DNA from 2 places in the Streptomyces sp. Je 1-4 4N24 genome. Region 1 is predicted to be linked to the other one. Evidence: predicted binding sites of a transcription regulator. Region 1 holds the regulator's gene; the other holds the start of a gene.
What was found. The regulator HspR, encoded in region 1, represses chaperone genes until heat shock. The targets are predictions, from matches to a motif close to TTGAGNNNNNNNNNCTCAA.
Positions count from the first base shown of each region.

Region 2: the regulator HspR is predicted to act here: its motif matches at 5,884-5,902, upstream of lon (endopeptidase La).

Region 1 is NZ_CP110836.1:4,914,013-4,927,745, reverse strand. Features, by position in the region: gene SLV14N_RS21460 (YbjN domain-containing protein) at 193-729, opposite strand; gene clpB (ATP-dependent chaperone ClpB) at 990-3,620, opposite strand; gene SLV14N_RS21450 (Uma2 family endonuclease) at 3,870-4,445, shown strand; gene SLV14N_RS21445 (pyridoxamine 5'-phosphate oxidase family protein) at 4,475-4,879, shown strand; gene SLV14N_RS21440 (hypothetical protein) at 5,298-5,702, shown strand; gene SLV14N_RS21435 (heat shock protein transcriptional repressor HspR) at 5,803-6,255, opposite strand; gene dnaJ (molecular chaperone DnaJ) at 6,257-7,432, opposite strand; gene grpE (nucleotide exchange factor GrpE) at 7,478-8,128, opposite strand; gene dnaK (molecular chaperone DnaK) at 8,125-9,981, opposite strand; gene SLV14N_RS21415 ((Fe-S)-binding protein) at 10,271-12,553, shown strand; gene SLV14N_RS21410 (VCBS repeat-containing protein) at 12,721-13,733, shown strand, end outside.
Region 2 is NZ_CP110836.1:2,968,918-2,985,834, forward strand. Features, by position in the region: gene SLV14N_RS12530 (nitrate- and nitrite sensing domain-containing protein) at 1-16, opposite strand, end outside; gene SLV14N_RS12535 (hypothetical protein) at 639-1,484, shown strand; gene SLV14N_RS12540 (MarR family winged helix-turn-helix transcriptional regulator) at 1,637-2,140, opposite strand; gene SLV14N_RS12545 (lysozyme) at 2,421-3,278, shown strand; gene lon (endopeptidase La) at 3,399-5,861, opposite strand; gene SLV14N_RS12555 (pentapeptide repeat-containing protein) at 6,066-6,899, opposite strand; gene SLV14N_RS12560 (DUF1877 family protein) at 7,046-7,888, shown strand; gene SLV14N_RS12565 (rhomboid-like protein) at 7,939-8,799, opposite strand; gene SLV14N_RS12570 (spermidine synthase) at 9,077-9,844, shown strand; gene SLV14N_RS12575 (response regulator transcription factor) at 9,919-10,659, shown strand; gene SLV14N_RS12580 (ATP-binding protein) at 10,656-11,789, shown strand; gene SLV14N_RS12585 (multifunctional oxoglutarate decarboxylase/oxoglutarate dehydrogenase thiamine pyrophosphate-binding subunit/dihydrolipoyllysine-residue succinyltransferase subunit) at 12,027-15,821, shown strand; gene fxsT (FxSxx-COOH system tetratricopeptide repeat protein) at 15,920-16,917, opposite strand, start outside.

The DNA.
Region 1 (13,733 bases):
TCCACACGCAACAGAACATGATCAAGGTCAGTCGGACGTGGAATCGCTTACAGAGCGGGAGTGCGCGCCGCGCCCCGGTGCCTACCGCCCCGGCCGACCGCCATCGGCCGCGCCCCCGCCACAAACAGACGCGGGCCCCGGAGACATGAGTTCCGGGGCCCGCGCAGCGGGGTGGGTGTGGGACGGACGGGCTCAGGCCTCGTCGTCACCCTGCTTCTTGTCGGAGTCGCCTTCGATCTCGGCCTCCAGGCCGAGCTGCTCGACGATCCACTTGTCGAATTCGATGGAGGCGCGGACCCAGCTGACCGTGCTCGACACAAAGTGTTCGAGCGAGACACCGGTGCCGATCAGCATCGATGCTTCACCGATCAGACGGACCGTGCCGTCGTCATGGGTGTGGGTGTAGGCCTTGGGCCACAGCGTCCGGCGGTTCCAGTCGTCGATCGCCTCCAGCAGCTTCGACTTCTCATCGATGCCGTGGGGACGGTCGTAGAACGTGCGGACGGAGAAGATCTGCTGCTCCTCCTCGCCCCGGAACATGAAGTACGTGCGGAACTGCTCCCACGGGGCGGCGAGGTCACCCTCCTCGTCGACTACGTACTTCAGCTCCATCTGGTCGAGGAGCTGCTTGACCAGGTCCTGGTCTGGCACGACGGGACCATCAGGCCCCGACGGCTCGGGTTCGGGCTGGCCCCCGAAATTCGGAATCGAGGACGGGTCGATGCTCACCGTGGAATTCCCTTCGTATGGTCCCTGCCATCCTCCCCCACATCCGCCCCGTCGTGGCAACCCGGACGGAGCGGATGCGGGCAAGGCGTCGCCCTGGGCAACGATCGGCGGGCCGGACGGGTACCCGGGGCCGCGGCCCGGCCCGGGGCCGCGGCCCCCGCCGGCCGGCCGTCCCGGACGCCCCGGCCTCAGGCGCCCCGGTCACGGCACCGGACGCCCCGGACCCAGGCACCCGACACCAGACCCCCGGCCCCCGCCGGTCAGCCCGCCGGCCGCCCGGCCGCCTCCACCGACAGCTGGTCGCCGTCCACGTCCACCCGCACGGTGTCGCCCTCCAGCACCTCGCCCGCCAGGATGGCGCGGGCGAGCTGGTCGCCGATGGCCGTCTGGACCAGGCGGCGCAGCGGCCGGGCGCCGTAGGACATGTCCGGGGCGGGGGCGTCGACGACCGGTTCCTGGCCGAGCCAGGCGAGCCAGGTCAGGGCGCGGTCGGTGACGTCCAGCGTCAGCCGGCGGTCGCCGAGGCGGCGCTGCAGATGGTCGAGCTGGATGCGGGCGATCCGCTGCAGCTGGTCCGTACCGAGCGGGTGGAAGACCACCACGTCGTCGAGCCGGTTGAGGAACTCGGGCCGGAAGGACGCGCGGACCGTCTCCAGCACCTTCTCCCGCTTCTGGTCCTCCTTGAGCAGCGGGTCCATCAGGAAGGTGGAGCCGAGGTTGGAGGTCAGGATGAGGATGGTGTTGCGGAAGTCGACCGTGCGGCCCTGGCCGTCCGTGAGCCGGCCGTCGTCGAGGACCTGCAGCAGGATGTCGAAGACCTCGTGGTGGGCCTTCTCCACCTCGTCCAGCAGGACGACGGAGTACGGGCGGCGGCGGACCGCCTCCGTCAGCTGGCCGCCCTCCTCGTAGCCGACGTAGCCGGGCGGCGCGCCGACCAGCCGCGCGACGCTGTGCTTCTCGCTGTACTCCGACATGTCGATACGGACCATCGCCCGCTCGTCGTCGAAGAGGAAGTCCGCGAGCGCCTTGGCCAGCTCGGTCTTGCCGACGCCGGTCGGGCCGAGGAAGAGGAACGAGCCGGTGGGGCGGTCCGGGTCGGCGATACCCGCGCGGGTGCGGCGTACGGCGTCCGACACCGACCGTACGGCCTCGGTCTGGCCGATCAGCCGCTTGCCGAGCTCCTCCTCCATGCGCAGCAGCTTCTGGGTCTCGCCCTCCAGGAGGCGGCCGGCCGGGATACCGGTCCAGGCACCGACCACATCCGCGATGTCGTCCGGCCCGACCTCCTCCTTGACCATGGACTCCTTGGACGCCTCCTGCTCGGCCTCGGCGGCGGCCGCTTCCTCCAGCTCCCGCTCCACCCCCGGGATCTCGCCGTAGAGCAGCTTGGAGGCGCTGTCGAAGTCGCCGTCGCGCTGGGCGCGCTCCGCCTGTCCGCGCAGCTCGTCGAGCCGCTCCTTGAGCGCACCGACGCGGTTGAGGCTCTGCTTCTCCTTCTCCCAGCGGGCGGTCAGGCCGCGCAGCTCCTCCTCCTTGTCGGCGAGGTCCTTGCGCAGCTTCTCCAGCCGCTGGACGGATCCGGCGTCGGTCTCGTTCCGCAGCGCCAGCTCCTCCATTTTGAGCCGGTCCACGGCGCGCTGGAGCTCGTCGATCTCCACCGGGGAGGAGTCGATCTCCATACGGAGGCGGGACGCGGCCTCGTCGACCAGGTCGATGGCCTTGTCGGGCAGGAAACGGGAGGTGATGTAGCGGTCGGAGAGGGAGGCGGCGGCGACCAGCGCGGAGTCCGCGATCTGCACCTTGTGGTGGGCCTCGTAGCGGCCCTTGAGGCCGCGCAGGATCGCCACCGTGTCCTCGACGGTCGGCTCGGCGACCAGCACCTGCTGGAAGCGCCGCTCCAGCGCCGGGTCCTTCTCGATCCGCTCGCGGTACTCGTCGAGCGTCGTCGCGCCGACCATCCGCAGCTCACCGCGGGCCAGCATCGGCTTGAGCATGTTGCCCGCGTCCATGGACGAGTCGCCGCCGGCGCCCGCGCCCACGACGGTGTGCAGCTCGTCGATGAAGGTGATGATCTGGCCCTCGCTGGACTTGATCTCCGCCAGGACGGTCTTCAGCCGCTCCTCGAACTCACCGCGGTACTTGGCGCCCGCGACCATCGCCCCCAGGTCGAGCGCGACCAGCCGCTTGTTGCGCAGCGACTCGGGCACATCGCCCTTGACGATCCGCTGTGCCAGCCCCTCGACGACGGCGGTCTTGCCGACGCCCGGCTCGCCGATCAGCACGGGGTTGTTCTTCGTCCGGCGGGACAGCACCTGCACCACCCGGCGGATCTCGTGGTCCCGGCCGATGACCGGGTCGAGCTTGCCCTCACGGGCGGCCGCGGTGAAGTCCGTACCGAACTTCTCCAGCGCCTTGTACGTGCCCTCCGGGTCGGCGTTGGTCACCCGCTGCCCGCCCCGGTTCGCCTCGAACGCGGCCAGCAGCTTCTTGGCACCGGCGCCCTGCTGCTCCAGCAGCTCGCCGGTGCGCCCGCCCTTGGCGGCGATACCGATGAGGAGGTGCTCGGTGGAGACATAGGCGTCACCGAGCTCCTTGGCGCGCTGGGTGGCGTCCGCGATGGCGGAGAGCAGATCGCGGTCGGGCTGCGGCGGCGCGACGGTCGAGCCCTGCACGCTGGGCAGCGCGGCCAGCTGGCGCTCGGCCCCGTTGCGCAGCGCGGCGGCGTCCGCCTCGACGGCGGCCAGCAGGTCCATGATGTTCTCGTTGTCCTGCCCGGCCAGCAGCGCGAGCAGGAGATGCGCGGACGTCATGTCCGCATGCCCGGCGGTGACCGCCCGCTCATTGGCGGCGCTCAGCGCCTCCCGGCTCTTGTTGGTCAGCTCGGCGTCCACGTCCTCGCGATCCTCCTCGACTCGTCCTGCACGGCCTTGTTGCCCAGTCTGGACCCAGCCAGGGCCGCCCGATCCGGCACATCCTGCTCATACCAACATGCGATAAGTTGAGTCTATTCCACTCAAGGTTGGTTTGGGGAGCCGCCCCGCCCCTTCCTCGCTCACTCGTGCGAGCGAATCGGGGACGAACGCACCGTCACCGTCCGCGTCACCCGGCAACACTGGCCTTCGACCACAAGGAGGTGCAGCATGACGGCTATGGCACACGAGCCGATGGCGACGGACCAAGAGACCCTCCTGGATTACTTCCTCGCCCTGGATACCCCTGAGGGCTTCCGGGCCGAGCTGATCGAGGGGGAGATCATCGTGACGCCGCCGACGGATGGGAACCACGAGCGTTTCTTCAGCCGACTGACCAAACAGATCCTGGCGAAGTCCGTGACCGATATGGACGTCTCCGGAGGCAAGGGACTCCTGCTTCACCCCAGTGACCGTAAGAACCACGTGATCCCCGATGCCACCTTCGCGCCCACCGAACTGGATCTGTTCCTGGATGCCGAGCCCTGGATGCCCAGCGAAGGCATCGCCCTGGTCGTGGAAGTGACGTCGAGCAAGCCAGAGCACGACCGCATCATCAAACGCCACTGCTACGCCCGCGCCGGCATCCCGCTCTACCTGCTCGTGGACCGCAGCAAGGCCACGATCACGCTGTTCAGCGACCCCTCCGGGGACGACTACGCAGGGCACAACACCACCCCCATCGGCAAACCCCTCCCCCTCCCCGCCCCCTTCTCCTTCGACCTGGAGACCACCGACTTCCTCTGAATTCCGGGCCCCGAACTACTCTGGCCCCCATGGCCCATGACCTCAGCGCCCTCAGCCCGGAGTACCTCGCCTTCTGGGGCGAGTATCTGATGCCGACGCTCACCACTCTCCGTACGGACGGGACGCCCCATGTGGTTCCCGTGGGCGTCACCTACGACGCCGGACAGCGGATCGCGCGGATCATCACCCGCAAGGACAGCACCAAGGTCAAGAACATCCTCGCCGCCGGGGCGGACGGCGCCACCGTCGCCGTGTGCCAGGTCGACAAGGGGCGCTGGGCGACGCTGGAGGGCCGGGCCCGGGTGCGTACGGACGCCGAGTCGGTGGCTGATGCGGTGCGCCGGTACGCCGAGCGGTACGGCCGGACGCCGACGCCCAACCCCGACCGCGTCATGATCGAGATCGCGGTGACCAAGGCGATGGGCCGGGCCTGAGCGCCGGCCCGCGAGCCCGCTCCCCCTCCGAGGTGCCCCCTTCTGCCCGCTGGCCGGAAACGGTCCCTCCGGATCCGCCGCGGGCCACCCACCTGGTACTCAAGAGCGACGGGAACCGAACAGCTCCGCGCAATCACGGACGACATCGGACCTGTCCCCTGCAAAAGACAGCAGCTGGAGGCCGTATGGCGTCGGCATTGTGCATCGTGACGACCGTTCCGCGCCGTCCGTCCCCCACCCGGCCGCACCCGCACGCCGAGCTCTGCCCGCGCTGTGGCGGCCAGCTCGCCGTCAATCAGGACGGCTGGAAGATCTGTCACGCCTGCGGCTATGCCTCGCCGCCCGGTACAGCCCCTCCTCCACGGGCCGCTCGCGGGGGTATCGTCGCCCCCACAGTCGCCACGCCCCGGAGGGCACGATGAACTCGGTCCGAGTCACGGCGATCGCCTGCCTGATGCCGCTGTCCGAGCTGGACGAGGATCCGTTCCTGGTCGATGACCGCAGCCAGCACGACATGTGCAAGCAGTGGGCGGCGGCCCGTGACTACCACCTGACCTGCCAGCTCAGCCTGCATCAGCTGCGCGCCGACCACAGCGCACTGTGGCGTGATGTCGAAGAGGGCCTGGTCGATGTGTTCGTGGCGCCCAACCGCCGGGCGCTGGAGAACGCCATCGACGGCGCGGACGAGTTCACCGCGCGCTGCGCCGCGGCCGGCGTCCGCCTGGAGACCGCCGACCTCGACGAGCCGGTCTACACCCTGGCGATGAAGTCGCATGTGCACCGGCGGCTGTCGATGCCGACGGCGGGCTACAACGGCTGCTGAGCGGGCCGTGGCCGGGGCGCCGCCCGCGCACGCAAACGCGAGAAGGGCCGGGTCACCCCGGCCCTTCGTCACGTCATACGGGCGTACGCACCGCGGCCGGTCACTCCGGCCGCTTGGGGCGCCAGACCACCAGCGCGCTGCCCTGCTGCACATCCTGATACGGCACCAGATCGCGCCGATAGGAGGCATGCACCGCCGCCTCCCGCTGCTGCATCGCGCTGGCCGCGCCCTCCAGGGCGCCCTGCAGCTCGATGACCCGCTGCTGCAGGGCCGCGACCTGGTTCTCCAGCTCGATGATGCGCTTGATGCCGGCGAGGTTGATGCCCTCGTCCTGGGACAACTGCTGCACCGTACGGAGCAGTTCGATGTCCCGGGCCGAATAGCGGCGGCCCCGCCCGGCCGTGCGGTCGGGCGAGACCAGCCCCAACCGGTCGTACTGCCGAAGGGTCTGCGGATGCAGGCCGGAGAGCTGAGCCGCGACGGAGATGACGTACACCGGCGACTCATCGGTCAGTTCATAGGGGTTACGACGCTGCCCGCCCCGGCTGTCCATCTCAAGCTCCCTTCGCGGCCTGGAACAGCTCCGCCCGCGGGTCCGGCCCCGCGGTCGCCTCGCGATAGGACTCCAGCGACTCCTTCGCCTTGTCGCTGAGGTCACCGGGGACCAGCACCTCGATGGTGACCAGCAGATCACCGCGGGTGCCGTCCTTACGGGCCGCGCCCTTGCCCCGGGCCCGCATGGTGCGTCCGTTGGGGGTGCCGGCCGGCAGCTTCAGCGTCACCGGCGGACCGCCCAGCGTCGGCACCTTCACCTCACCGCCGAGCGCGGCCTCCGGGAAGGTGACCGGCACCGTGATGGTGAGGTTGTCGCCCCTGCGGCCGAAGACCGGGTGGGCGTCGACATGCACGACCACATACAGATCGCCCGCCGGGCCGCCCTGCTCGCCCGGGGCGCCCTTGCCGCGCAGCCGGATCCGCTGCCCGTCGGAGACGCCCGCGGGGATACGGACCTGCATCGTGCGGGCACTGGTCGCCCGCCCGCTGCCCTTGCAGACCTCGCAGGCGTCCTGGGCGATCAGGCCCCGGCCCTTGCAGTCGGCGCACGGGTCGGTGAGCGAGAAGCCGCCGCCCGCGCCCCGGCTGACCTGGCCGGTACCGACACAGGTCGGGCAGACCCGCGGGGTGCCGTTCTTGTCGCCGGTGCCGGAGCACGCCTTGCACGGCGCCTGGCTGGACATCCGCAGCGGGACCGTGGCCCCGTCGACCGCCTCGGTGAAGCTGAGCGTCACCTCGGACTCGATGTCCTGGCCACGGCGCGCATGGGTACGGGTACCGGCGCCGCCGCGGTTGAACAGGCCGCCGAAGACGTCGCCCAGGCCACCGCCGAAGCCGCCGCCCTGGCCGCCCTGCCCCTGGCCGCCGCCCCCGAAGAGGTCGCCCAGGTCGAAGTTGAAGCTGCCGCCTCCACCGGGGCCCGGACGGTAGCCGCCGTTGCCGAACAGGGTGCGCGCCTCGTCGTACTCCTTGCGGCGCTTGCTGTCGCCCAGGACGTCGTTCGCCTCGGAGATCTCCTTGAAGCGCTCCTCGGCCTTGGCGTCGCCCTTGTTGGCGTCCGGGTGGAACTCGCGGGCGAGCTTGCGGTACGCCTTCTTGATCTCCGCTTCGGTGGCGTCCTTCGGGACGCCGAGGACCTTGTAGTAGTCCTTCTCGACGAAGTCCTTGGTGCTCATCCCCGACGTCCCTCCTTCCGCACGGTTTTCGTTTCTGTCCTCACGTCAGCCCTCTTCCGGGCCACCGCTCTCCTCGTCCGAAGCCTTGGCGTCCTCGTCGGAGGTGGACTTGGTGCTCTGCGCACCGGGCTGCGGCTCGGCGACGGCGACCCGCGCGGGGCGGATCGTTCGTTCACCGATGCGATACCCGGGCTGCAGGATCGCCACGCACGTGGTCTCGGTGACATCCGGTGCGTACGAGTGCATCAGCGCCTCGTGGATCGTCGGGTCGAAGGGCTCGCCCTCCTTGCCGAACTGCTGCAGTCCCAGCTTGGCGACCACGGTCTCCAGCGATTCGGCCACCGACTTGAAGCCGCCGACCAGTTCGCCGTGCTCGCGGGCGCGGCCGACGTCGTCGAGGGTGGGAAGGAGCTCGGACAGGAGGTTCGCCGCGGCGATCTCCTTGACCGTGACCCGGTCCCGCTCCACCCGACGGCGGTAGTTCTGGTACTCCGCCTGGAGCCGCTGGAGGTCCGCAGTGCGCTCGTTGAGCGCCGTGCGTACCTGGTCCAGCTGCGCCTGGAGCGCTACGTCCGGTACGTCCCCGGCCGGGGCCGAGCCCGCCTTGTCGGCGGACTCGGCCTGCGCCGCGTCTTCGGAAGCGGCGTCAGAGGGGACGTCGGGCTTCTCGTCGAAGCCCGGGGTCTCCTCCGTCACGCGGCACCATCCTTCTTCGGCTTCTCGTCGTCGACGATCTCGGCGTCCACGACGTCGTCCTCGGCCTTGGCCTGCTCACCGTCAGCGGCGCCCTCGGCACCCGCAGCGGCCTCCGCGCCCTGGGCGTCGGCGTACATGGCCTGGCCCAGCTTCTGGGAGACGGCCGCGACCTTCTCGGTGGCGGTGCGGATCTCCGCGGTGTCCTCACCCTTGAGCTTCTCCTTCAGCTCGGTGAGGGCCTCCTCGACCTCGGTCTTGACCTCGCCGGGAACCTTCTCCTCGTTGTCCTTGAGGAACTTCTCGGTCTGGTAGACGAGCTGCTCGCCCTGGTTACGGGACTCGGCGGCCTCGCGGCGGGCGTGGTCCTCGTCCGCGTACTTCTCGGCCTCCTGGCGCATCCGGTCGACCTCGTCCTTCGGCAGCGAGGAGCCGCCGGTGACGGTCATCTTCTGCTCCTTGCCCGTGCCCAGGTCCTTCGCGGTCACGTGCATGATGCCGTTGGCGTCGATGTCGAAGGAGACCTCGATCTGCGGGACCCCGCGCGGGGCCGGCGGCAGACCGGTCAGCTCGAACATCCCGAGCTTCTTGTTGTACGCCGCGATCTCGCGCTCGCCCTGGTAGACCTGGATCTGCACGGACGGCTGGTTGTCCTCGGCCGTCGTGAAGATCTCGGAGCGCTTGGTCGGGATCGTGGTGTTGCGCTCGATGAGCTTGGTCATGATGCCGCCCTTGGTCTCGATACCGAGGGACAGCGGGGTGACGTCCAGCAGGAGGACGTCCTTGACCTCACCCTTGAGCACACCGGCCTGGAGGGTGGCGCCGATGGCGACGACCTCGTCCGGGTTGACGCCCTTGTTGGCGTCCTTGCCGCCGGTCAGCTCCTTGACGAGCTCGGCGACGGCGGGCATACGGGTGGAGCCGCCGACCAGGACCACGTGGTCGATCTCGGACAGGTTGATACCCGCGTCCTTGATCACGTTGTGGAACGGGGTCTTGCAGCGGTCCAGGAGGTCCGAGGTGAGCTGCTGGAACTGCGAGCGCGTGAGCTTCTCGTCCAGGTGCAGCGGGCCCTCGGCGGAGGCGGTGATGTAGGGAAGGTTGATCGTCGTCTCGGTGGAGGACGACAGCTCGATCTTCGCCTTCTCAGCGGCCTCGCGCAGGCGCTGCAGGGCCATCTTGTCCTTGGCCAGGTCGACGCCGTGGCCGTTCTGGAACTGCTTGACCAGGTAGTCGACGACGCGCTGGTCCCAGTCGTCACCACCGAGGTGGTTGTCACCGTTGGTGGCCTTCACCTCGACGACGCCGTCACCGATCTCCAGCAGCGAGACGTCGAAGGTGCCGCCACCGAGGTCGAAGACCAGAATGGTCTGGTCGTCCTTCTCCAGGCCGTAGGCCAGAGCGGCCGCGGTGGGCTCGTTGACGATCCGCAGGACGTTGAGGCCCGCGATCTCACCGGCCTCCTTGGTGGCCTGGCGCTCGGAGTCGTTGAAGTAGGCCGGAACGGTGATGACCGCGTCGACGACCTTCTCGCCCAGGTACGCCTCGGCGTCGCGCTTGAGCTTCTGCAGGATGAAGGCGCTCATCTGCTGCGGGTTGAAGCCCTTGCCGTCGATGTCGATCTTCCAGTCGGTGCCCATGTGGCGCTTGACCGACCGGATGGTCCTGTCGACGTTGGTGACCGCCTGACGCTTGGCGACCTCGCCGACCAGCACCTCGCCGTTCTTGGCGAAGGCGACAACGGACGGCGTGGTCCTGGCGCCCTCGGCGTTGGTGATGACGGTGGGCTCACCGCCTTCGAGAACACTGACGACGGAGTTCGTCGTGCCCAGGTCGATGCCGACCGCACGTGCCATTTCAATTCCTCCAGCTGACTTGAGTGGAACAGGCTCAAGAGTGCAGTACCGAAGAAAACCTGTCAACAGACCTGAGTCTGGGGCGCTCAACTTTTATGTCGCCCTTACCGTCACCAGGCCTCCACCGGAGGACGCCGAGGCCCCACACAGGGTTGCCTTCGCGACGCAGATCACCGGCCGGGCGGCTTCATGGGGCGGAGGAGAATGGGTAACCTCAGCGGCAGACCCAAAAAGTTACCGCTTAGTAGTTCCCACCGTTTTCCGCTCTCGCAGGTACGAGGAGCCTCCCATGCAACTCGCCGCGATCATCGTGTCGCTGGTGCTCATCGCGGTCGCCGTGGCGCTGTTCGGCCGCGCCCTCCTGCAGATCTACCGCCAGATGCGACTGGGCCAGCCGGTGCCCGCAGGCACCCGGACCGACGCTCCCGCCCAGCGGACCGTCACGGTGGCCAAGGAGTTCCTCGGCCACACTCGCATGAACCGCTGGGGCATCGTCGGCGTGGCGCACTGGTTCGTGGCGGTGGGCTTCTTCACCCTGCTGCTGACGATCGTCAACGCCATCGGCCAGCTCTTCCAGGCCGACTGGCTGATCCCGGTCATCGGCGGCTGGCTGCCGTGGGAGATGTTCGTCGAGGCGATGGGCACGATGACGACCGTGGGCATCCTCGCCCTGATCGTCATCCGTCAGCTGAACCGCCCCGGCGGCGCGGGCCGCAAGTCCCGCTTCGCGGGCTCCAACACCGGCCAGGCGTACTTCGTCGAGACCGTCATCCTCATCGTCGGCATCTGCATCGTGACGCTGCACGCCCTGGAGGGCGCCCAGCACGGCGTCGACCACTACGAGCCGGCGTTCTTCGTCTCGTACCCCCTGGTCGCGTTCTTCAAGGGGATGAGCCTCGGCACCCTGCAGAACCTCACCTACTTCTTCGCCGCCCTCAAGATCGCGACGTCCTTCATCTGGATGATCACGGTCTCGCTCAAGACCGACATGGGTGTGGCCTGGCACCGCTTCCTCGCCTTCCCCAACATCTGGTTCAAGCGCGAGGCGGACGGCGACGTCGCCCTCGGTGCCCTGCAGCCGATGACCAGCGCGGGCAAGCCGATCGACTTCGAGGACCCGGGCGAGGACGACCAGTTCGGTGTCTCCCAGGTCGAGCACTTCTCCTGGAAGGGCCTGCTCGACTTCTCCACCTGCACCGAGTGCGGCCGCTGCCAGTCGCAGTGCCCCGCCTGGAACACCGGTAAGCCGCTGTCGCCGAAGCTGCTGATCATGGCGCTGCGCGACCACGCACACGCCAAGGCGCCGTATCTGCTCGCGGGCGGCGGCAAGGACATGGAGGGTACGGAGCAGGCGACCGCCGAGCAGCTCGCCGACGTCCCCGCGTCCGCGCTGGCCGAGGCCGAGCGCCCGCTGATCGGCACCCTGGAGGAGAACGGCGTCATCGACCCGGACGTCCTGTGGTCCTGCACCACCTGCGGCGCCTGTGTCGAGCAGTGCCCGGTCGACATCGAGCACATCGACCACATCGTCGACATGCGCCGCTACCAGGTCATGATCGAGTCCTCGTTCCCGTCCGAGGCGGGCACGATGCTCAAGAACCTGGAGAAGAAGGGCAACCCCTGGGGCCTGGCCAAGAAGCAGCGTCTGGCCTGGACCAAGGAGGTCGACTTCGAGGTTCCGGTCGTCGGCCAGGACGTCGAGGACCTCACCGAGGTCGAGTACCTCTACTGGGTCGGCTGCGCCGGCGCCCTGGAGGACCGCGCCAAGAAGACCACCAAGGCCTTCGCGGAGCTGCTGCACATCGCGGGCGTGAAGTTCGCGATCATGGGCGGCGACGAGAAGTGCACCGGTGACTCCCCGCGCCGTCTGGGCAACGAGTTCCTCTTCCAGCAGCTCGGCGCCGAGAACGTCGCCACGCTGAACGCCGCCTTCGGTGAGTCCCTCAACGAGGACGGCGGGGTGGACGAGTCGACCAAGAAGCCGAAGTCGTCGAAGAAGATCGTCGCGACCTGCCCGCACTGCTTCAACACGATCGCGAACGAGTACCCCCAGCTGGGCGGCGAGTACGAGGTCATCCACCACACCCAGCTGCTCCAGCACCTGGTGGACGAGGGCAAGCTCACCCCCGTCACCCCGGTCGAGGGTCTGATCACCTACCACGACCCCTGCTACCTGGGCCGCCACAACAAGGTCTACACCCCGCCGCGCGAGATCATCGCCAAGGTGCCGGGCCTGCGGAACGAGGAGATGCACCGCCACAAGGAGCGCGGCTTCTGCTGTGGCGCCGGCGGTGCCCGGATGTGGATGGAAGAGCGCATCGGCAAGCGCATCAACAACGAGCGGGTCGACGAGGCGCTGTCGCTGAACCCCGACATCGTGTCGACGGCCTGCCCCTTCTGCCTCGTGATGCTGACCGACTCGGTCAACGGCAAGAAGAACGACGGCAAGGCGAAGGAATCCATCCAGGTCGTCGACGTGGCCCAGCTGCTGCTGGACTCCGTCAAGACCCCCGTCGACCCGGCGGGCGACGAGGAGCCGGAGGACGCTCCGGAGCCCGAGCCGGTGAAGTAACGGCACGGGCAGGAACGTTGGCCGGCGGCCGGTCCCTTTCACAGGGGGCCGGCCGCCGGCCTTTCCGGACGGCCGGTGGGGCCATTGCGGGGCGGCGGGCCACCGGAGAGCATCGGGTGCCGCGGCCGGCGACACGACAACAGGCTTATGGGTGGGGTGGATACGGCATGGGAAGACGGATCGCCGCGACGGCAGGGCTCGGGCTGGCTCTTCTCCTCAGCTCCTGCGGTCTGCTCTCCCCCGCCGGCGACGCACGTCCCTCCTCGCCCCACCGCGCCTCCTCGCTGCCGCGGGCGCGCCCCGTCCCCGCCGGCCACGGCAGCCGGACCGCCACCGACTTCAACGGCGACGGCCACCCCGACCTCGTCCTCGACAGCCTGCTCGCACCGTCCGGAGGCCATGACGACGACCCGGGCATCGGCATCGTCTACGGCTCCGCGCACGGACTCGGCCTGGCCACCCGGGAGTTGCTCACCCCGGCCCGCCACGCCGCCCCCACCGCAGGGACCGTCCCCGCGTCCTTCGACGCCGAGACCGTCTGCGATCTCGACCGGGACGGATTCAGCGACCTGGTCGTCACCACCGACCCGCCCTACGACGGCATCGGCCGCCCGCCCGTCCCCGTACAGCTCCTCTTCGGCTCACCGCACGGCCTCGGCCCTGCCCGTGCCGTGAAACTCCGCATCCCGGACCGGGCGAGATTCGGCAACGAATGGCCCGACCAGCCGGTCTGCGGCGACTTCGACGGCGACGGCGCGCCCGACCTGGCCGTCACCGCCTCCGGCCCCCGGATCAGCTATCTGCGGGGCCCGTTCACCCGCACCGGCGCCCCGAAGGCGGCCGGCGCACCGGTCGACATCCCCGGCACCGCCCTCGCGACCACCGCACCCCTGTCGTCGTCCGACATCGACGACGACGGCACCGACGACCTCCTCGTACGGGCCGCCGACCCCGGCCGCCGCGCCCGCAGCCGGCTCGCCCTCGGCGGCCCCCGGGGCCCGCTCCGTGCCGGCCCGGCCGCCTACCCGCCCGGCTACGCCACGGTCTTCGGCCGCTTCGCCGGGGCCGGGCGGGGGGTGACCTCCGTCACCGCCGACACCGGTGGTCTGCTCTCCGTCGGCGGCCGCCCCGGCAGAATCCGTACCGGCACGGGCCGGATCCCCACCCTCGCCGCCGGTGA
Region 2 (16,917 bases), 1.9 Mb from region 1:
CCAGCCTGTTGCGCACTCGCGCGGGACGCCGTCCCGTGGGCTCCTCACCACTGCCCGTCGTGTCCGGGCCCTTGCCAGGAGCCGAGCCCGTGCCCGGTCCCGGGATCGAACCGGCCGGTGAACCCGGCTTCCCTGCGCCGCCTCGAAGCCGCATCTTCCGCACCGCTGCTCGCATTCCTGTCTCGCCTGCTCACGCCCTATGGCGTCGCGGACCCGGCTCGCTTCTCCGCTCGCGGAGCGGACCTGCGCGAGGACCGCAGCAGCGCACACTTCCGCGAAGGGAAACAGCCCGGCTCTGCGCGTCGCGACGAATGTCCTGACCTCACCCCAATGATCCGGGCAACGACCATTCCACCGGCGCCGCGCAGTGGCTCGGCAACACATGCCCGGCCACCTGAAGGAGTGAACATCACTAGGAGTTTGACCATCAACTTCCGTGCACCCTTGATTTCGGCGGCAACCTCACGCAACCCCCGAACGGGTTTGGAGATGCGTCCCGGTCCTGGAAAGATGCGCGCCCGCATGCCGCCGGCCCGCCGGTCCGTACCCTCGGTAAGCCTCCCGGCCGGCCGGCGCCGACGCCGCCGCGGGCCCCCGACGACCAGGGCAGAACCACCGCCTCCGGCAGACTTCCGGGTATGCACATCGCACTCGCCACCGAGCCGGGCGATCCCCAACGCCCAAACGAGGACTATGCATCGGTAGCCCTGCCGGCCTCCGGTCAGGGCGGAGCTCTGGTCCTGCTGGACGGCGTGACGCCGCCGGAAGAGGACCACGGCTGTGCGCACGGGGTGCCGTGGTTCACCGCGCGGCTCGGTGGCGCAATGCTCGAACTGTCTGTTTCACACCGGGATATGACGCTCCCTGAGGCTCTCGCCGCGGCCATCTCCCGGACAGCCGACGGCCACCGGGAAACCTGTGACCTTTCTCACGTCCGCACTCCGCAGGCAACCGTGATCGCCGCGCGGTGGTCCGGGGTCACCGTGGAGTACCTCGTCCTGTCCGATTCGGTGCTCCTCCTGGAGCGGGCGGACGGCTCGGTCGATCCGGTGCTCGACTCCCGGCTGGACGAACTGCCGCCCGCGGTCCGGGACCTGCGGGCCGCCGTACGGGGGCTGCCCCGGGGCTCGGCGGAACGGGCCGCGGCGGGGCGGGAGTACGGCCGCGCGGTCGAGGCGCTGCGCAATGCGGAGGGCGGCTTCTTCACCGCGGCCGCCGATCCGGCGGTCGCCGCCCGCGCGGTGACCGGCAGCACCCCGCGCGCCGGTCTCCGCTCCCTGACCGCCCTCAGCGACGGCGCCGGCCGCTGGGTCGAGGTCTTCCGGGAGGGTTCCTGGGCGGACTGTGTGGCCCTGGTGTCCCGGCAGGGTCCTCAGGCGCTGATCGACCGGGTGCGGGCCGCGGAGGCGGCGGACCCGGCGGGCGCGGCGTTTGCGCGCGGGAAGGCGCGGGACGACGCGGCGGTGATTTTTGTGGCGCCGTGACAATCACCGGCGGGCGGGTTTCCTTTCCCGTCGTGAGGGAACGGCCCCGCGACGGTACGGCCCGGCGGCGGCCGCCACGGCTGTGGCCAGGGGGTTTCCGTGATGCCCCGCCGCTCTTGCGGGGCTGACGCGGGGCCCGGTGCCGAGGCCCGCTATGCCTCGTCGCCCTCCTGCTCCGCGTTCAGCCGGTGCAGCAGTCGGGCGAGTTCGGCGACCTCGCCGCGGTCCCAGGAGGCGAGGCGGCGGGCGTACTGGGCGCGGCGGCCGGTACGGACGCGGGTGAAGCGTTCGCGGCCCTCGTCGGTGATGCGGACCAGGACCGCGCGGCCGTCCGCCGGGTCCGGTTCGCGGGCGACGAGTCCGAGCTTCTCCAGGGCGTGCAGCTGGCGGCTCATCGTGGCCTTGCCGACCCCGAAGTAGCCGGCGAGGTCGGTGGCGCGCTGGGAGCCGGCATCGGCCAGCCGCACAAGGAGGCCGTATGCGGCGGGCTCCAGATCGGGATGCACCTCTCGTGCCAATTCGCCGGAAGAGGCACGGGCCCGGCGGAGAAACACCGCCAATTCACGTTCCAGGGCGAGGAATACGTGGTCCACACCAGTCGGCTCGCCGTCCGCCGTCGTCCCGTCGGCTCCGGTGTTGTGCACGTCAGCGCCCATTCCCGCGTTTCCTCACCTGAAAGTTTCTGCCATCGGCGGCCGAAGCCGCAGCTCCGCCAGTATTTCGCAGGATTAGACCAACGGCAGCCCAGTGCCCCCCTTTTGTCACGTCGGTCTACGCGCGTACCGTGATTTCTGGCATGGCCATACCAAGCAGCCCCGGGCATCCGCCGCGCGCCGTGCACCTCGCACCTCGGTGTCCGCACGCTGCGCCATGCCGTCAGCTCCTCCCCCCGCTCCTCCCCCCTCAGGTCATCCCCCGAGATCTTCGGAGGCACGTATGTCCGTGCTCAGATCCGGCTCCCCCCACCGCCCCGCACGCTCCCTCGCGACCGTGGCCGGGATCCTGCTCGCCCTCGTCTCCCTCCTCCTCGGCCTGCCGGGCACCGCCGGCGCCGCGGCCATGAAGCGCGCACCGGAACCCACCCACCCCGGTCAGGACTGGGCCGGTTCCCAGATCGCCCGGCACGAGGGCACGGCGGCCGGCGGCGCACCGCCGGCCGCCTCGCTCGCCTCCGTCGAAGGGGTGGACGTCAGCAGCCACAACGGCAATGTCGCCTGGTCGACCCTCTGGAACAGCGGCGTCCGCTTCGCCTATGTCAAGGCGACGGAGTCCACCAGCTACACCAACCCGTACTTCGCGCAGCAGTACAACGGCTCCTACAACGCCGGGATGATCCGCGGCGCCTACCACTTCGCCACCCCCAACACCTCCAGCGGCGCCGCCCAGGCCAAGTACTTCGTCGACCACGGGGGCGGCTGGTCCAAGGACGGCAAGACCCTGCCCGGCGCGCTCGACATGGAGTACAACCCCTACGGCGCGACCTGTTACGGGCTGAGCGCGGCCGGCCTGGTCAACTGGATGAAGGACTGGTTCGCCACCTACAAGGCGCGTACCGGCCGGGACGCCGTCCTCTACACCTCCACCAGCTGGTGGAAGCAGTGCACCGGCAACTCCGCCGCCTTCGGCGCCGTCAACCCGCTGTGGATCCCGCGCTACGGCTCCTCGGTCGGTGAACTCCCGGCCGGCTGGGGCTTCCACACCGTCTGGCAGTACACCTCGACCGGCCCGACGGTCGGTGACCACAACCGCTTCAACGGCTCGATGGACCGGCTCCGGGCGCTGGCGAACGGCTGAGGAGGCTCCCCCGGGAGCGGCCTGTGCTCTCCTGCGAGCGCACAGGCCGCTCCCCGCACCGCAACCATCAACGGAGGATGCCCCGCGGCGATCGGCCACCTCCCCGAGAGCGGCGCCGGTTCAGGCGCTGAGCGGGGTGACCTCCGGCGCCGCCCCGTTCGACGCCGGCGTCAGTGCCAGCTCCAGCACCTGGCGGACATCGGCGACCGGGTGGACCTCCAGGGATTCGAGAATCTCGGCCGGCACATCGTCCAGGTCCGGTTCGTTGCGCCTGGGGATGATGACGGTGCCGATGCCGGCCCGGTGCGCCGCCAGCAGCTTCTGCTTGACGCCGCCGATCGGCAGCACCCGCCCGGTCAGCGAGACCTCACCGGTCATCGCCACATCCGGCCGGACCTGCCGGCCCGACAGCAGCGAGGCCAGCGCCGTCGTCATCGTCACGCCCGCGCTCGGCCCGTCCTTGGGGACCGCGCCCGCCGGTACGTGCAGATGCACTCCGCGCTCCTTCAGGTCGGCGACCGGGAGCTCCAGTTCCGCGCCGTGGGAGCGCAGGAACGACAGCGCGATATGCGCCGACTCCTTCATCACGTCACCGAGCTGGCCGGTCAGCTGGAGCCCGGACGCACCGGTCTCCGGATCGGCGAGCGAGGCCTCCACATAGAGCACATCGCCGCCGGCGCCGGTGACCGCGAGGCCGGTGACCACACCGGGCACCGCGGTGCGCCGCCCGGCCGGGTCCTGGGCCGACTCGGGAGTGTGGTGCGGCCGCCCGATCAGCGGGCGCAGCTGGTCCACTCCGACCGTGAACGGCAGCTCCCGCTCCCCCAGTTCGTGCTGTGCGGCGACCTTGCGCAGCAGCCTGGCGACCGTGCGCTCCAGATTCCGGACGCCCGCCTCGCGGGTGTACTCGCCCGCCATCTTGCGCAGCGTCTCGTCCTCCAGGGTCACCTCGCCGGACTCCAGACCGGCCCGCTCCATCTGGCGCGGCAGCAGATGGTCCCGGGCGATGACCACCTTCTCGTCCTCCGTGTAGCCGTCCAGCCGGACCAGCTCCATACGGTCCAGCAGCGGCTCGGGGATGGCTTCGAGGACATTGGCGGTGGCCAGGAAGACCACATCGCTGAGGTCGAGTTCGACCTCCAGGTAGTGGTCGCGGAAGGTGTGGTTCTGTGCCGGGTCCAGGACCTCCAGGAGGGCGGCGGCCGGGTCGCCCCGGAAGTCGGAGCCCACCTTGTCGATCTCGTCGAGCAGCACGACCGGGTTCATCGACCCGGCCTCCTTGATGGCCCGGACGATCCGGCCGGGCAGCGCGCCGACGTACGTACGGCGGTGGCCGCGGATCTCCGCCTCGTCCCGGACACCTCCGAGTGCGACCCGGACGAACGTGCGGCCCATGGCCCGCGCCACGGACTCGCCGAGCGAGGTCTTGCCGACACCGGGCGGCCCGACGAGCGCCAGCACGGCCCCGCCCGCCCGTCGCCCACCGCCGCCCTTGCCCGCATCGCTGCGCGATGCCCCCTTCGATGACCCGCCGACGAGGCCGAGGCCCCGCTCGGCCCGCCGCTTGCGGACGGCCAGGTATTCGGTGATCCGCTCCTTGACGTCCTCCAGGCCGGCATGGTCGGCGTCCAGGATCGCCTTGGCGCCGGCGATGTCGTAGGCGTCCTCGGTCCTCTCGTTCCACGGCAGTTCGAGGACGGTGTCCAGCCAGGTGCGGATCCAGGAGCCCTCGGGGCTCTGGTCGCTGGACCGCTCCAGCTTGTCGACCTCCTTGAGGGCGGCCTTGCGGACGTCCTCGGGCAGGTCGGCGGCCTCGACCCGGGCCCGGTAGTCGTCGCCCTCGTCCTCCGGATCGCCGTTGAGTCCGGCGAGTTCCTTGCGGACCGCCTCCAGCTGCCGCCGCAGCAGGAACTCCCGCTGCTGCTTGTCGACGCCTTCCTGGACGTCCTTGGCGATGGACTCGGCGACGTCCTGCTCGGCGAGGTGCTCGCGCAACGCCTCGGTGGCGGACTTCAGCCGTGCGACCGGGTCGACGGTCTCCAGCAGCTGGACCTTCTGTTCGGTGGTCAGGAACGGCGAATAGCCGGAGTTGTCGGCGAGCGTCGGCACGTCCTCGATCTGCTGGACGCGGTCGACGACCTGCCAGGCGCCGCGCTTGCGCAGCCAGCTGGTGGCCAGCGCCTTGTATTCCGTGACGAGTTCGGCCACCGCGCCGGGCAGGGGGTCGGGGACCGTCTCCTCGACGGTCGTGCCCTCCACCCAGAGGGCGGCTCCGGGCCCGGTCGTGCCGGAACCGATCCGTACCCGGCCCAGGCCCCGGATCAGCGCACCGGGATCGCCGTCGGACAGCCGCCCGACCTGCTCGATCCGCCCGAGCGTGCCGATCGCGGCGTACTTCCCGTCGGTGCGGGGCACAAGCAGCACCCGCGGTTTGTTACCCGAGGAGGCGGCGGCCTGTGCGGCCTCCACCGCTGCCCGTACGTCCGCGTCGGACAGGTCCAGAGGCACCACCATGCCGGGGAGCACGACCTCGTCATCGAGGGGCAGCACGGGCAGAGTGAGCGAGGTGGACGTCGAAGCCATGATCTCCCCTTCGGCAAGCAAGTTGAGCTTTACTCACTCAATGCCGCTGGGGCGGGGGATGTTCCCCCGGGTGCGTTCGCTGTGAGCGATCAGGGGAGTTGCCGCCGCCGGGCCGGGCCCGCGGCGATCCGGGGGACACGACCGGCCGCGCACCCGTTCATCAACGACGGTCCGGCGGCGGAGCGAGCCGGACCGCGGGGCCCGCTACCAGTGTGCGGGGCGGGTCAGGTTCTGCGGCAGCTCGGTGGCGGCGTCACCCTTGGCCGCGTTGAGCTGTGCCTGGGTGAGGAAGAGGGCGCCGGTGAGATCGGCGCCGGAGAGGTCGGCGGCGCGCAGATCGGCACCGATCAGGTCCGCGGTGCGCAGATCGGCGCACTTGAGGTCGGCGGCGATCAGGTAGGCCCCACGGAGGTTGGCGCCCCGGAGGTCGGCGCCCTTGAGGCGGGCTCCCATGAGGTCGGCGCCCCGGCGCTCCTTCTTACGGCCCGGGATCCCGGCCCGTACGAGTTCGCTGGTGCGCAGCAGGAGGGCGTTGACCTCGCCCCGGTGGGCGGGCACGTCCAGCTCCGTGAGCTCCTCGGCGCTGCCGCGGGTGAGGCGTTCGGTCTTCTCCAGGGCGGCGCGCAGCTCGGCGTGGACCGGGCGGGCCGCCGGCCGGGTCAGCGCCTCGGCCAGGTACCAGAGGAGTTCGTGCAGCTGCCGCATGACGGGGAAGACGTCGAACATCTGCCGGGCGGTCCCCGGGGCCTGCCGCCAGTCCTGTCCACCGAAGGTGACCTGGGAGACCTTCTGCCCGGCGCCGAAGCAGTCGAAGACGGTACAGCCGGTGAAACCGCGCGGGCGCAGCTCGCTGTGGATGCCGCAGCGGAAGTCCGTCCGCAGGTTCGGGCAGGGCCGGCCGGCGTCCTTGTCGATCGCGAAGTCCGCGGAGGCCGCGAACGGCAGCGCGACACAGCACAGCCCGAAGCAGCTGCCGCAGTCGGACTGCAGGCCGAGTTCCCTGACGTCCGGAATCGATGGCTTGCGTTCTGGGGACAAGGTGCGTGTACTCCTGCGGCCGGCGGGCACCGCACGAGCCGTGCCCGGAAGGGACCGTCATTCTCCCAGCCGGCACAGGGCCGCCGCGCCCGGCCGGTTCCGCTCGCTGCGGCGGGGATCCGTCGGGCACTCACCCGGCGTTGTCAGTGATCGCCTCCAGGGCCTGTCTTCCCGATCAGGCCGGATCAGGGAGTGTCGGCCCGGCGGACCTCGCCGCGGCGGAGGTGTATCCGGTGCTCGCCTGGGAGCGGGGTGAGCCACTGGACCATCTCAGCGCGCACCACGAGCTGTTGCGGCCGTTCTTCCGCGCGGCGGCGGATGAGGGGGACGGCATTCTCATGTGGCTCGGACAGCGGCGGACGGCCCGTGCAGATCCGTGCGAAAGGCCCGTCGCCACCGTCCTCACGCCCCGTCATGACTGCTACCTTCACGGCATGTTGCAGCGGATGTCCGGAGTTTTCATCGGCGCATTCTTCGGGACGGTCTTCGTGGTCGCCAACGCCCACGACCCGCTGAATCCGGCGATCGGTATCGCCCTCCGGGTGCTCGCGGTGCTCACCTTCGCCGGGCTGCTCACGCTCGCGCTGCTGGCGGGACGCCGCGGCGGGCCCGCGCCGGACGATGCCGAGGCACCTCAGGCGGACTGGTTCCGGGGGAAGTTCGCGTTCGTCGTGGGCGCCGAGGCGGTGCTGCTGATCGGCGGCAATCTCGCGCTGCGGGCGGCTGGCGCCCCCGAGCAGACCGCCGTGGCCTGGATCGCGCTGATCGTCGGTCTGCACTTCGTCGCGCTGATGGCGGTCTGGAAGCGGCGCAGCATCGCCGTCCCCGGCGCCACGCTGACCGCGCTCGGCGCGACCGGCCTGGGGATGGCGGCCACCTCCGCCGTGGCATGGGTGCCGTTCGTCAGCGGAGTGCTCTCCGGTGTGGCGCTCCTGGGCGGCTGCGCCTACGCGATCACCCACACCTACCGGTCGACGGCGCGGCCGTAGTTCCTGCCGTCCGGACCTGCCGCGTCCCGGGACGCCCGGCCGCCTGACGCTCAGTACGTCCGCGCGCCCCGCAGGGCGGGATGGCCCAGATCGCCGAGGAGCGGCGCGGCTGCGGCACGGTGGTGGCGCCAGCGGCGCAGCAGCGGCCAGCTCGCCACGCCCAGGGCGAGCGAGAGGAGATGCCCCCAGTCGCTCAGCGGGTCGACGTAAGCGAGCAGATCCGTCAGGGCCACATAGGCGACGCCGGCCAGCAGCGGCCACCGCGACCAGGCGGGCAGCAGGCCGGCGAGGGCTCCGGTGCAGGTCATCACGCCGAAGCTGATGCCGTAGTCGAGGCGGTGCAGCGAGCTCTCCGGCAGCCGGCCGGCGGCGACCGAGAAGGCGACGGGCAGTTCGGTGGCGAGGGTGGCGAGCACATGGCCGCCGAAGAAGACCGCGACGGCGCGCAGCGCGCCGATCCGCCGCTCCAGCGCCGTCAGAACGAAGAGGAAGGCGACGGCGTACGCGGAGGCCATCCCGCCGGCGATCCACAGGGCGCTGGCGATCAGCACCAGCAGCGGGGCCTGGGCGAGATGGACGACATCGGTGCTGGAGCCGCGCAGCAGTTCGGAGACCAGCCCCGGGTCGGCGTACTCGGCGAAGAGCGAAGTGGCCGCGAGGAGCACGGCGTAACCGAAGGTGAAGGGGGTGCCGAGGGGGGTGGGGAGCAGCCTCCAGGGCCGCCAACGCACCGCCGCACCAGGGGCGTTCGGCCCTTCCGCAACGGCGCGGGCCGCGGCCGCCCGGCCCCCGCGCTGCCGGGGGATGCCGGCCAGCAGGCCCGGCGTCCCGCCCGGACCGGTGTCCGGCCCCGGCGCGGCGGCCGGTTCACGACCGGTCCGTATCCTCTCGGCGGTTCCCAGCCAGCTCACAGTCCGAGGCCCCTTCCGTCCTGGCGCATCCGGTGAGCCACGCCCGTGTCCCTCGGCCGTGAATCTCTGCCCTGCTCTACGTCCCGGACCACCCTGCACGCTCAACCCATGAAGAACCTGTGAGAGTGATATCTGTCACATGAGGCAACCGCCGACAGACACTTCACGTCCGGGCTACCGGCGGCGAATACCGCCCAAAAGCGACCACCCGAGCGACACCTGAGCGACCACTCCAAAGCGTTGGACCGGCGCACCCCGTATTGGCCACCATGACGTCATGGCTCCCGTGACACCGCCCCACCAGGCAACGGCCGTCGCCCCCGAGGCCCCGCGCACGCTCGACCGCCGCGAGGGCGCGTACGGCGAGGTGGTGCTGCGGCAACGGGTCGGACCCCCCGCGGCCCCCGGGACCGACGGCTCCGGCACCCCCGAGGCGCCGGTGATCTACGAGATCATCGCCAACGGCTGCTTCCTGATGGACACCTCCGACGGCCGGTCCGAACGACTGCTGATCGACGCCGCGCTGGACGCGCTGCCGGCCGGCCGCACCCGCCCCTCCGTGCTGATCGGCGGCCTCGGCGTCGGCTTCTCCCTGGCCCGTGCGGCCCAGCAGCCACGCTGGGGCCGGATCGTCGTCGTCGAGCGCGAGGAGGCGGTCATCGACTGGCACCGCACGGGCCCGCTGTCGGCCGTCTCGGCGGCCGCGCTGGCCGATCCACGCAGCGAGATCCTGCACACCGACCTGGTCGCCCATCTGCGGACGGAAGCGGACCAGGACACCTATGACGCCCTGTGCCTGGACATCGACAACGGCCCCGACTGGACCGTCACCGAGGACAACGACAGCCTCTACTCCCCCGACGGGCTCGCCGCCTGCCGCGACCGCCTGACCCCCGGCGGAGTGCTCGCCGTCTGGTCCGCACAACCCTCGCCGGCCTTCGAGGACGCACTGCGAAATGCCGGTTTCAGCGGGGTACATACGGAAGAGATCCCCGTTGTCCGAGGCGTCCCCGACGCGGTCCATCTCGCGCGGAAGGGCGCGTAGCCGACAGTCACACCATGCCCGTACGCTGCTGCCCAGCAATACGCGACCACGCAGGGGACATGCAGGGGCGGGCGATGGACCAGACTCAGACAACGCAGGGCGGCGCCGCCGCGGCCACGCCGGGAGCCCAGCGCCGGGTCCTGGTCGTGGAGGACGACCCGACGATCGTCGAGGCCATTGCGGCCCGGCTGCGCGCCGAGGGCTTCCAGGTGCAGACGGCCACCGACGGCCCGGCCGCCGTGGACACCGCCGAGGCCTGGCAGCCCGATCTGCTGGTCCTCGATGTGATGCTGCCGGGCTTCGACGGCCTGGAGGTGTGCCGCCGGGTCCAGGCGCAGCGCCCGGTGCCGGTGATGATGCTCACCGCCCGGGACGACGAGACCGACATGCTGGTGGGCCTCGGCGTCGGCGCCGACGACTACATGACCAAGCCGTTCTCGATGCGGGAGCTGGCCGCCCGGGTGCATGTCCTGCTGCGCCGGGTCGAGCGCGCCGCACTGGCCGCGCACACCCCCCGCAGCGGCATCCTCCGGCTGGGTGAGCTGGAGGTCGACCACGCCCAGCGCCGGGTCCGGGTGCGCGGCGCGGACGTCCATCTGACGCCCACCGAGTTCGATCTGCTGGTCTGCCTGGCGAACACCCCGCGCGCGGTGCTCTCCCGTGAGCAGCTGCTGGCCGAGGTGTGGGACTGGGCGGACGCCTCCGGGACCCGTACGGTCGACAGCCACATCAAGGCGCTGCGCCGCAAGATCGGCGCCGAGCGGATCCGCACGGTCCACGGCGTCGGGTACGCCCTGGAGACCCCGTCCGCATGACGCGGTGGCCACGCACCCCCCTGCGCGAGCTGTGGCAGCGGGTCTGGGAGGGCCTGCGCCCGCTGGACCCGTACCGCTCGGTCAAGGCCGCGCTCGGGGCACTGGTCAGCGTCTCGGTGATCATCACCACACTGCTGGTGTTCGTCGCGATGCACTCGGCGACCGAGCTGCGGGTGATCACGATCTTCTCGATCATCGCCTCGCTGCTGATCACCCAGTTCGTGGCCAACAGCCTGACCGCCCCGCTCGACGAGATGACGGACGTCACCCGGTCGATGGCGCACGGTAACTACAGCCGCCGGGTCCGCTCGGAGCGCCGTGACGAGTTCGGCGACCTGGCGAACGCCTTCAACCGGATGGCGGCCGATCTGGAAGCGGTGGACACCCACCGCAAGGAACTGGTCGCCAATGTCTCGCACGAGCTGCGCACCCCCATCGCCGCGCTCCGTGCCGTCCTGGAGAACGTCGTCGACGGCGTCTGCGAGCCGGACCCGGAGACCATGCGCACGGCGCTGAAGCAGACCGAGCGGCTGGGCCGCCTGGTCGAGCACCTCCTGGACCTGTCCCGGCTGGACAACGGCGTGGTGCCGCTGCACTCCCGCCGCTTCGAGGTCTGGCCGTATCTGTCCGGGGTGCTCAAGGAGGCCAACATGAGCCGGGGCGCCGCCACGCTGTCGGGGCTGTCAGGGGTTGCCGGCTCCGGCACCCACACCCGCACGGACGTCCATCTGCACCTCGATGTCTCGCCGCCGGAGCTGACCGCGCACGCGGACGCCGAGCGGCTGCACCAGGTCGTCGCCAATCTCATCGACAACGCGATCAAGCACAGCCCCCGGCACGGCCGGGTCACGGTGCACGCACGGCGGGGCGAGGGGCCGCAGAGCCTGGTGCTGGAGGTGCAGGACGAGGGCCCCGGCATCCCCGAGGCGGAGCGCTACCGGGTCTTCGAGCGGTTCAACCGCGGCGGTCCGGCCCCCTCGGGCCCCGGCACCGACGGCGGTACGGGCCTGGGCCTGGCGATCGCGCGCTGGGCGGTGGACCTGCACGGCGGACGCATCGGCGTGGCCGAGTCGCCGCGCGGCTGCCGGATCCGGGTCACCCTTCCGGGGCTGGAGTCAGCTCGAAGCTGACGGCCACTGACGTAGGGTCGATGGTGGAAACACTCCGCAGCGGGTGTGGTGGCGATCACTCGTACCCGCACAGAGGCAAACTTCGTGTGTTTCCCGCCAAGTCATGCCCTGAAACCCGACCGGGAATGTGACGTACGCGACGAGTACCCCTCCCGGCCTGCACCAAGGGTCACAACAGGCGTAGCCTTTATTCCCGCTGTCCACCACCTTAGGAAGCGGAAGAGGGCGGTTGCCGCCGTGTCGCTACAGTCCCCCAACAGCTCGAGCATCTCGACCGACCACGAGGGGCAGGGGAAGAACCCTGCTGCCGCGTTCGGTCCCAATGAGTGGCTCGTCGACGAGATCTACCAGCAGTACCTCCAGGACCCGAACTCGGTAGACCGAGCCTGGTGGGACTTCTTCGCCGACTACAAGCCGGGCGGTGCCACCGCGCCGAGCCAGCCGGCGGAGGGCCCCGGTGCGAGCACCGGCTCCGCGGCCGCCCCGGCGCAGGCGTCCGCGCCCGCAGCGGAGCCGAAGCCGGCCTCCGCCGAGCCGGCCACCCCGGCGAAGCCGGCTGCGAGCGCTCCGGCACCGGCCAAGGCCGCTCCGGCCAAGGCTCCGGCGAAGGCGGCTCCGGCCAAGCCCGCCGCGAAGCCGGCCGCCGAGGAGGGCCAGGCCCCCGGCGGTCCCGAGTTCATCCCCCTGCGCGGCCCCTCGGCCGCGGTGGCGAAGAACATGAACGCCTCCCTGGAGCTGCCGACGGCCACGTCCGTCCGCGCGGTCCCGGTGAAGCTGCTCTTCGACAACCGCATCGTGATCAACAACCACCTCAAGCGCGCCCGCGGTGGGAAGGTCTCCTTCACCCACCTCATCGGGTACGCGATGGTGCAGGCCCTCAAGGCCATGCCGTCGATGAACTACTCCTTCGCGGAGAAGGACGGCAAGCCGACGCTGGTCAAGCCCGAGCACGTCAACCTCGGTCTGGCCATCGACCTGGTGAAGCCGAACGGCGACCGCCAGCTCGTCGTCGCCGCCATCAAGAAGGCCGAGACGCTGACCTTCTTCGAGTTCTGGCAGGCCTACGAGGACATCGTCCGCCGGGCCCGTGACAACAAGCTGACGATGGACGACTTCACCGGAGTCACCGCGTCGCTGACGAACCCCGGCGGCATCGGCACCGTCCACTCCGTGCCGCGTCTGATGCCCGGCCAGTCCATGATCATGGGCGTCGGCGCGATGGACTACCCCGCGGAGTTCCAGGGCACCTCCCAGGACGCCCTGAACAAGCTGGGTGTCTCCAAGGTCATGACGCTGACCAGCACCTATGACCACCGGGTGATCCAGGGCGCCGCCTCCGGCGAGTTCCTGCGCATCATGAGCCAGCTGCTGCTCGGCGAGAACGAATTCTTCGACGACATCTTCAAGTCGCTGCGGATTCCCTACGAGCCCGTCCGCTGGCTGCGGGACATCGACGTCTCCCACGACGACGATGTCACCAAGGCCGCCCGGGTCTTCGAGCTGATCCACTCCTACCGGGTCCGCGGCCACGTCATGGCCGACACCGACCCGCTGGAGTACCACCAGCGCAAGCACCCCGACCTCGACATCACCGAGCACGGCCTCACCCTGTGGGACCTGGAGCGCGAGTTCGCGGTCGGCGGCTTCTCCGGCAAGTCCATGATGAAGCTGCGCGAGATCCTGGGCGTGCTGCGTGACTCGTACTGCCGCACCACCGGCATCGAGTTCATGCACATCCAGGACCCCAAGCAGCGCAAGTGGATCCAGGACCGGGTCGAGCGCTCGCACAAGTCGCCCGAGCGCGAGGAGCAGCTGCGCATCCTGCGCCGGCTGAACTCCGCCGAGGCGTTCGAGACGTTCCTGCAGACCAAGTACGTCGGCCAGAAGCGCTTCTCGCTGGAGGGCGGCGAGTCCGTCATCCCGCTGCTGGACGCGGTCATCGACTCCGCGGCCGAGTCGCGCCTCGACGAGGTCGTCATCGGCATGGCCCACCGCGGCCGCCTCAACGTCCTGGCGAACATCGTCGGCAAGTCGTACGCGCAGATCTTCCGCGAGTTCGAGGGCAACCTCGACCCGAAGTCGATGCACGGCTCCGGCGATGTGAAGTACCACCTGGGCGCCGAGGGCACCTTCACCGGCCTGGACGGCGAGCAGATCAAGGTCTCGCTGGCCGCCAACCCCTCCCACCTGGAGGCCGTCGACCCGATCGTCGAGGGCATCTCGCGGGCCAAGCAGGACATCATCAACAAGGGCGGCACGGACTTCACGGTCCTGCCGATCCAGCTGCACGGTGACGCGGCGTTCGCCGGCCAGGGCGTGGTCGCGGAGACGCTGAACATGTCCCAGCTGCGCGGCTACCGCACCGGCGGCACGGTGCACGTGGTCATCAACAACCAGGTCGGCTTCACCGCAGCGCCGGAGTCGTCGCGTTCGTCCATGTACGCCACCGACGTGGCCCGCATGATCGAGGCGCCGATCTTCCATGTGAACGGTGACGACCCCGAGGCCGTCGTCCGCGTGGCCCGTCTGGCCTTCGAGTTCCGCCAGGCGTTCAACAAGGACGTGGTCATCGACCTGATCTGCTACCGCCGTCGCGGCCACAACGAGTCGGACAACCCGGCCTTCACCCAGCCGCTGATGTACGACCTGATCGACAAGAAGCGCTCGGTGCGCAAGCTCTACACCGAGTCCCTCATCGGTCGTGGCGACATCACGCTGGAGGAGGCCGAGCAGGCGCTGCAGGACTTCCAGGGCCAGCTGGAGAAGGTCTTCACCGAGGTCCGCGACGCCACGACGGCCCCGGTGGCCCCCGAGGTGCCGCAGCCCAAGGCCGAGTTCCCGGTCTTCGTGGACACCGCGATCTCCCAGGAGGTCGTCAAGCGGATCGCCGAGTCCCAGGTCAACATCCCCGAGCGGGTCACCGTCCACCCGCGTCTGCTGCCCCAGCTGCAGCGCCGCGCGGCCCAGGTCGAGGACAACGCCATCGACTGGGGCATGGGCGAGACCCTCGCCATCGGCTCGCTGCTGATGGAGGGAACCCCGGTCCGGCTCGCCGGCCAGGACTCCCGCCGTGGCACCTTCGGCCAGCGGCACGCGGTGCTCATCGACCGGGAGACCGGCGACGACTACACGCCGCTGCTCTACCTCTCCGAGGACCAGGCCCGCTTCAACGTCTACGACTCGCTGCTCAGCGAGTACGCGGCGATGGGCTTCGAGTACGGCTACTCCCTGGCCCGCCCGGAGGCGCTGGTCATGTGGGAGGCGCAGTTCGGTGACTTCGTCAACGGCGCCCAGACGGTCGTCGACGAGTTCATCTCCTCGGCGGAGCAGAAGTGGGGCCAGACGTCCGGCGTCACCCTGCTGCTCCCGCACGGCTACGAGGGCCAGGGCCCGGACCACTCCTCGGCCCGCATCGAGCGGTTCCTCCAGCTGTGCGCGCAGAACAACATGACGGTCGCCGCGCCGACCCTGCCGTCGAACTACTTCCACCTGCTGCGCTGGCAGGTCCACAACCCGCACCACAAGCCGCTGGTCGTCTTCACCCCGAAGTCGATGCTGCGTCTGAAGGCGGCGGCGTCGCGGACGGACGAGTTCACGACGGGCGGTTTCCGCCCCGTCATCGGCGACTCCACGGTCAAGCCCGAGGATGTCCGCAAGGTCATCTTCTGCTCCGGCAAGGTCTACTACGACCTGGAGGCCGAGCGCGAGAAGCGTGGCGCGCACGACACCGCGATCGTCCGCATCGAGCGCCTCTACCCGCTTCCCGGCAAGGAACTGCAGGCGGAGATCGCCAAGTTCTCGAACGCCGAGAAGTACCTGTGGACCCAGGAAGAACCGGCGAACCAGGGTGCCTGGCCGTTCCTCGGCCTCAACCTGATCGACCACCTCGACCTGGCCGTCGGCGCCGATGTCCCGCACGGTGAGCGGCTGCGCCGGATCTCCCGGCCGCACTCCTCGTCGCCGGCCGTCGGCTCCGCCAAGCGCCACCAGGCGGAGCAGGCACAGCTGGTCGCGGAGGCCTTCGACGCATAAGCGTCAAGGGCCGCCGGAGCGACCGGCGGGCAGACAGCGAAAGGGCCCGTCCCCGGTGGGGGCGGGCCCTTCCGCGTACGTGGGGCGCCTGCGGCTCGTTAGACGGGCTGCGGTTCGAAGTCCCAGTACGGGCGCCGGCGACGCCGCGCTGACAGGGTGTGCGGGTGCTCGGCGCCCAGGGTCTCGGAGAGCTGCTGGATCGCCTCCTGTTCGAGCTTCGCCGCCTCCTGGCCGCGGCGGAGCGCCCGCAGGTCCTCGGACAGCGCCGTCTTCGCGGAGAGGGTCAGCGGATGGGTGTCGCCCAGCGTCACCTTGGCCCGCTCCAGGGTGACCCGGCCCAGCTCCACCGCGCCCTCCTCGTCGTCCACCCGGTTGCGGGCGGAGGCGGCGTTCAGCGCGCAGCCCAGCGTCCAGGGATGGCCGGAGCCCATGGCCTCGGTCATCCCGCTCAGCGCGCGCTCGGCGATGTCCAGCGCGTCCGCCGGGTCCCCGAACTCGCCGCGGACCAGCCCGACGTTCCCCAGGGTGCCGACGGTGTACGGGTGGCGCTCACCGGCCAGGGCCCGATAGCGCTCGGCGACCTCCTCCGCCAGGTCGCGGGCGTGCCCGAGATCGCCGTGCTCCCGCAGGAAGGTGGCGTGGTCCGCACGCACCATCAGCGTTTCGGGGTGGCGGGGCCCCAGCACCCGGCGGGAGCGCTCGACGAGATCGGCCAGCAGGGTGGCGGCGCGGGTGACCTCGCCGGAGCGGCGCAGGCACAGCGCGAGATTGTGCTCGGCGCGCAGCGTCTGTGGGGTGTGCGGGCCCATCACCTGCAGATGCAGCCGGGCGTTGAGCTCCTGGCTGGAGGTGGCGTCGCGGTAGCGGCCGAGCAGGCGCAGGGTGCGGGCGTGGGCGGTGCCCGCGTTGAGCGTGAGGTGGTGGCGGGCGCGCAGCTCGCGCTCCCGGAAGGCCAGCACCTCGCGATGGGTGACCAGCGCTTCCTCGTACCGGCCGAGCAGCGCCAGGACGCTGCCGAGGTTGTGCCGCGAGGAGAGGGTGCGGGGTGCCTCCGGGCCGAGCAGCTCGGTGTAGGCCCGCCAGACGGCGTCGAAGA